DNA from 2 places in the Bacterioplanoides pacificum genome. Region 2 is predicted to be linked to the other one. Evidence: predicted binding sites of a transcription regulator. Region 2 holds the regulator's gene; the other holds the start of a gene.

Region 1 (3,423 bases), on a different contig from region 2:
AATACAGATCAGAGGACAACAATGCCTGCATAATGTCGAGTTTCAGCGGATCTTTGTGAGCCGATATATTCTGTATAATGACTGCTTTTTCTTTATAACTGGCGGTGATTAATTGTTGTGTAAGAGTTGCCAGTGAGGCTTCGTCTGACTGGCTGACTGACGAAGCCAGTAATAAAAAGCCAACGAATAGCGTTGATATATATTGAGTTACACGCATGGGAACTTCCGTTTTTTATAAGGTGGTTATTGCTACAGAATCAGCCTGTAACAATAACCATCAGGGCCTTCAGTAAGCGCGGTTATTCCGCTGCAACCGCACCACCACAGCTTTTGCTGACCGTGTTGTAGTTGCCACAGCTGATCGGTGCCGTCCAGTCGGAGATCAGGTTAGCCGACTCCGGCAGATAATCGGTCCAGGCATCCCCTTTAACCACCTCATCGGTTTTCCAGACGATATCAAACTGGCCATCATCCTGAATTTCGCCAATCAGCACCGGCTTAGACAGATGATGGTTTTCGTTCATCTTCGCCATCCCACCCGTTAGATTCGGAACTTCAATGCCATACATGGCTGAGCGCACTTTATCGACCTCTTCACTGCCGGCTTTTTCAACCGCCTTTGCCCACATCCTGAAGCCGATATAGGTTGCCTCCATCGGGTCATTCGTCACACGCTCATCGTTCTCAGTAAAACCGTGCCACTGCTCAATAAATGCATCATTTTCTTCGCTGTCAGCACTTTGGAAATAGTTCCAGGCCGCCAGATGGCCTACCAGTGGAGAAGTATCAAAACCAGACAGTTCTTCCTCACCCACCGAGAAAGCAACCACAGGAATGTCTTCTGCACTGATACCCTGGTTCGCCAGTTCTTTATAAAACGGTACATTGGCATCACCATTCACCGTCGACACTACTGCGGTTTTTTTACCCGCACTGCCGAACTTTTTAATATCCGACACAATGGTCTGCCAATCGCTGTGACCAAATGGTGTGTAGTTCACCATAATATCTTCGGCCGCTACGCCTTTGGATTTCAGGTAACTTTCCAGTATTTTATTGGTGGTACGCGGGTAAACGTAGTCGGTACCGGCTAACACCCAACGTTGTGCACCCACTTCGTTCATCAGATAATCTACCGCAGGTATGGCCTGCTGGTTCGGTGCCGCTCCGGTATAAAATACGTTATATGACGACTCTTCGCCTTCATACTGAACCGGATAAAACAACAGCCCGTTTAATTCTTCCACGACCGGTAGAACCGATTTACGTGACACCGATGTCCAGCAACCAAAAATAACGTCGACATCCTGTTGCTCAAGCAGTTCGCGGGTTTTTTCAGCAAACAGCGGCCAGTTAGAAGCCGGGTCAACAACAACCGGTTCCAGTTTTTTACCTAACAAGCCACCTTTTTTATTCTGTTCTTCAATCATCATTAAAACGGTATCTTTTAATGTGGTTTCGGAGATTGCCATAGTCCCGGATAATGAATGCAGCACACCCACTTTGATGGTATCACCAGCGTTAGCCAGGTTGACGCCCGCAGCCAGAGCAGTGACAGCAAGCAGTTTTCCGGTACGGCTCAAGATTGCTTTTTTCATCTAACTTTCCTTCATTGGTTGTCATGTATACAAGACAGAGTGCAACCCATATACCAACTATGAAAATCCGATGAATTATCCGTTATTACGCCGGTTAACCGCGCTCAGGGCCAACAACCCGACGGGCTGGCAAGCCAGTTCTGCACCGTTAACTACCGTTTAATATCATCTTGCTATTTATCAGTGCATCCTTTTATCACTGAACTCTTATTTGGTAGCGTTAGCCGGTATAAAAAAATCCCGGCGAAAATAATTTCGCCGGGATTTTAGTTACGCTCAGGTCCTGTTAATACTCTTGCTATAAAGCTGTTACGAACTGAAAAATTGATCGTTATTTCATGCTCATATCAACGGCATAGCGCTGCCGGGCTTCCTGAATTCGATGCAGGGTAATCTCACGCACCGTATTTTTGCTGATCTCGATATGTTGTGTCAGCTCTGCCACCACCTGATTCGCATCGGCATTGAGTATCTGCAACAATATCCGGCTGTGCTCGTTATAGGTGGCTTCAATCCGACCCGTCTGGGTAAAATCCAGCCGCCGAATAATGCGCAAACGCTCACACACATCGCGATGAATCGCACTTATTTCCTGATTTTTTCCGCTTTCCACCAGACCAAAATGAAAGTTTTCATCCAGCTTTGCGACCTCACTGCTATCCGTCAGACGTTGTCCTTCAGGGCAACACCAGATTGCTGATAGTTCGGCCAAACGCTGTTGCCGGTCGTTAGCGCTACATAAACGCCGGACTGTTTCGGCCTCCAGTAAAATGCGCACATCGTACAGGTCTTCAAAATAACGAAAATCGAATGGCCGTACCTGCCAGCCACTGCGGAAATGTACCTGAACATAGCCATCGCGCTCCAGCCGGTATAACGCCTCCCTGACCGGAGTACGTGACGCCTGCATACGACCAGCAATTTCCGTTTCGCTGAAACGATCACCCGGCAGCAGCTGGAAATCAAAAATATCCTGTTTCAGCTGCTGGTATATACGCTCCGCCAGGCTCGGTTTACGTTGTTGGGTTTGTGGTGCATTCATCAGGCTGGCTCATGCTGGCTTTGTAATAATCCCAGCAACACATCCCCCGGCTGAACTGCGTGGCCTTCCTGACAACATAACGAACCCACCACACCATCCCGGGGTGCCAGCAACGGAAATTCCATTTTCATTGCTTCTACAATCACCAGAGTATCGCCCTGCTGCACGACCTGGCCCTCTTCCACCAATACCTTCCAGATATTCCCGGCAATGTCGGAGTGTACTGCCGTTCCCCGGATTTCTTCAGCCTGAGTGGTTAACCCGGCCTCTTTAACTTCACCAAAAGCATCATCACTGGCCCAGTGTTCCACTTCTTTGGCAAATGCCTGTTGCTGCTGCTGACGGAACTGTTCGATGCTGTCGTCATTATCCTGCAGGAACTGCTGATATTCCGCCAGACTGAAGTCTTCCTCGGTAATTTTTATTTCCAGCCGCCCTTCGCGGAAGGCCTCACGCTGCCGGGTTAATTCCTGCTCCGTCACTTCGTAATAACGCACCTGGTCAAAAAACTTCAGCAACCAGGGTTCATTATTGCTGAACTGTTTATTTTTCAGGAATTTATTCCAGATCGGTAAGGTACGGCCAACCAGCTGATAACCACCCGGACTGTCCATACCATAAACGCACATATAAACCCCGCCGATACCCACGGTACCTTCTGCGGTAAATGTACGTGCCGGATTATATTTAGAGGTTAATAAACGATGACGAGGATCGACCGGAACTGCACAAGGTGCACCGAGATACACGTCACCCAGTCCCATCACCATATAACTGGCATCA
Region 2 (3,423 bases):
TCAGCATATCCGCAACAGCCTCGGCATGGCGTTATCCGGTGGAGAACGCCGGCGGGTCGAAATTGCCCGGGCGCTGGCTGCTGAACCGTCTTTTATTTTACTCGACGAACCTTTCGCCGGTGTTGACCCGATTTCTGTGTCTGACATCATGGACATCATTCGCCAGCTGCGGGATCGCGGTATTGGTGTATTAATTACCGACCACAACGTGCGGGAAACCCTGGCGATCTGCGAAAAAGCCTATATCGTCGGCGGTGGTCATATTATTGCTGAAGGCAACGCCGAAGAAGTCCTGGCCAACGAACAGGTGCGCAAAGTGTACCTGGGTGATGATTTCCGGTTGTGAGTAACAGCCCGGTTTGTTGCTCACAAGCAATATTTATGACATCTCGGTTAAAACAGGGATTCCAAGTGCACGGGCTTTGCCTATAATGCAAAGTATTGGTTGGCCACATACGAGGCCTGACATTCGCGTGACTATCGACACTTTATGAAAGCATCACTCCAGTTAAAGATGGGTCAGCAGCTGACCATGACACCACAGCTGCAACAAGCTATTCGTTTGTTACAGCTGTCGACACTGGATCTGCAACAGGAAATTCAGGAAGCGCTCGACTCCAACCCAATGCTCGAAAATGAAGAGCACGACAGCGACGACTACAGCGACGGCAATGATCAGGGCGAAGGCAACGACTACAGCAACGACCAGGACAGTCGCGCCTCTGACAACGACAGCAACGACCAGCACAACAGCGATAGCCTGAACGACTACAGCGCCAGTGCCGATAACAGCAGCACGGCTAACGACAGCGATTACGATGTTCAGGGCAGCGACAGCCAGGAGCTGGGGGATCACTTATCCAACCAGCAACTGCCCGATGACCTGCCGGTCGACAGCAACTGGGACGACACCTATCAGCCTACCGCCGGCGTGGCATCCAGCGCTGGTCCGGCTGACGACGACTTCGATTACGATTCCCGCCATGCCACCACCGATGATCTGCAGGATCATTTATTGTGGCAACTCAACCTGACACCGATGTCGGACACCGACCGTGAAATCGCGCTGATGTTTATCGACGGCGTCGACAGCGACGGTTATCTGCACACCAGCATCGAAGACGTACTGGAAAGCATCGATCCGGAACTGGATGTCGAAGAAGACGAAGTCAAAGTCGTCTTACGACGCCTGCAACAGTTTGATCCGGCCGGAGTGTTCTGCCGCGACCTGCGAGAATGCCTGTTATTGCAACTGGCCCAGCTGCCCGCTGAAACCCCGTGGCTGACAGAAGCCCAGCTGGTGATCAGCGACTATATCGATATGCTCGGCAGCAAAGATTATCCGACCCTGATGCGCAAAACCAAGCTGAAGGAAGACAGCCTGAAGTCGGTGATGCGACTGATTAAAGAACTCAATCCGAAACCCGGTGCCGGCATCTCTCCCGACCAGGCAGAGTACGTTGTGCCGGATGTGATTGTACGCAATATCCGCGATGAATGGCGGGTCGAACTCAACCCCGACATTGCCCCCCGCTTGCGGGTAAACGAAAGTTATGCGGCACTGGTAAAACGTTCGGATAACAGCCCCGACAACACCTTTATTAAAGATCACCTGCAGGAAGCACGCTGGTTTATCAAAAGCCTGCAAAGCCGTAACGATACCCTGCTGAAAGTGGCGACCAAAATTGTCGAATACCAGATCGAGTTTTTCGAAGAAGGCGAAGAAAAAATGAAGCCGCTGGTATTGCATGACATCGCCGAGGCGGTAGGCATGCACGAGTCCACCATTTCCCGGGTGACCACACAAAAATACATGCACACTCCACGTGGCATTTTTGAGCTGAAATATTTCTTCTCCAGCCACGTCAGCACAGATACCGGTGGCGAATGTTCGTCCACCGCGATCCGTGCCATGATCAAAAAACTGATCGCCGAAGAAAACCAGCGCAAGCCGTTAAGCGACAATAAAATTGCCGCCATGCTGGGTGACAAGGGGATCAAAGTCGCACGTCGTACGGTGGCAAAATATCGTGAAGCCATGCATATTCCACCATCCAACGAACGCAAGCAGCTGATCTGATCAGCCGTTGATACACCTCAGACAAAATTAAAGAAGGAGTCTGATATGCAAATTAATGTTAGTGGCCACCACGTGGAAATCACTGAAGCAATGCAAGCCCACGTGGAAGAAAAAATGGGCAAAATCACCCGTCACTTTGATAACGTGACCACTGCTCAGGTCACTCTGACCGTGGAAAAAGACGAACGTCACCACGCCGAAGCCACCATTCATGTCAGCGGTGCCGACCTGAACGCCAGCGCTGACAGCGACGACATGTACGCGGCCATTGATGCCATGATCGACAAGCTGGACCGCCAGGTGCTGAAGCACAAAGAAAAAATGGTTGCCCGCCAACACGGCCACTGATTATTACCCAAGAAGGTTGATCCATGACCATCGCCGATATTCTGAGCGCCGAGCGCACTGAAATTGATGTACCGATTTCCAGCAAGAAAAAACTGTTGGAATATCTCGGGCAGATTATTTCAGCGCAGCTGAAAGACAGCGCCGCTGACGATATTTTTGAGCGCCTGCTGGGCCGCGAGCGGCTCGGCAGTACAGGTATCGGTGAAGGTATTGCCATTCCGCACTGCCGTCTGCCCAACTGCGAACAGGCCTTTGGCGTGTTATTACGGCTGGAACAACCGATTGATTTTGACGCCATCGACCGCCAGCCGGTCGACCTGGTGTTTGCGTTGCTGGTACCGGAAGAAGCAACGGAAGAACATCTTCAGGTATTGTCGATGCTGGCCAGAAATTTCAATGAACCCGATTTCCGCCAGGCATTACGCAACGCTCCGGACGCCAGTCAGTTATTTAAGCGGGCATTGCTGGCCAGCTGACAAAAGTCATCGGCACGCCATAAACATCTGCTATAACTGACACACTCCCTAACACACCTGACGAAAAGTTAAGGACAAGCTTATGCGCCTTGTGGTTATCAGCGGACGCTCAGGATCGGGTAAATCCAGTGCTCTGCATGTATTGGAAGACCTGGGCTTTTATTGCATCGACAATCTGCCCATCGGCCTGCTCAACGATCTGGTACGTGAAACCCATCATGAAGAGCGGTTATCGAAAGTGGCCGTCAGTATCGATGCCCGCAACCTGGTCCACACCTTTGACCAGATCGATCATATTCTGCACAGCCTGCCACACGACGAATATCAGCTCGATATTATTTATCTCGATGCCGGTGATGACGTGTTATTGCAGCGCTTCAGTGCCACCCGCCGTAAGCACCCACTTACCAGCGGACAGTTATCGTTACCGGAAGCCATCGAAAAAGAACGCGAACTCCTCGATCCGATTGCCAACATCGCCGATCTGACGCTGGATACCACCAGCATGTCGGTTCATGA

What was found. The regulator sigma-54, encoded in region 2, starts transcription at its own class of promoters, with help from an activator protein. The targets are predictions, from matches to a motif close to TGGCACNNNNNTTGCTNT.
Region 1: the regulator sigma-54 is predicted to act here: its motif matches at 1,637-1,654, upstream of urtA (urea ABC transporter substrate-binding protein).

The regions. Positions count from the first base shown of each region.
Region 1 is NZ_JBHRYB010000025.1:59,918-63,340, forward strand. It holds gene urtB (urea ABC transporter permease subunit UrtB) at 1-217, opposite strand, end outside; gene urtA (urea ABC transporter substrate-binding protein) at 300-1,598, opposite strand; gene ACFOMG_RS17200 (GntR family transcriptional regulator) at 1,930-2,640, opposite strand; gene uca (urea carboxylase) at 2,640-3,423, opposite strand, start outside.
Region 2 is NZ_JBHRYB010000016.1:64,015-67,437, reverse strand. It holds gene lptB (LPS export ABC transporter ATP-binding protein) at 1-346, shown strand, start outside; gene ACFOMG_RS16230 (RNA polymerase factor sigma-54) at 491-2,080, shown strand; gene hpf (ribosome hibernation-promoting factor, HPF/YfiA family) at 2,126-2,428, shown strand; gene ptsN (PTS IIA-like nitrogen regulatory protein PtsN) at 2,452-2,904, shown strand; gene rapZ (RNase adapter RapZ) at 2,987-3,423, shown strand, end outside.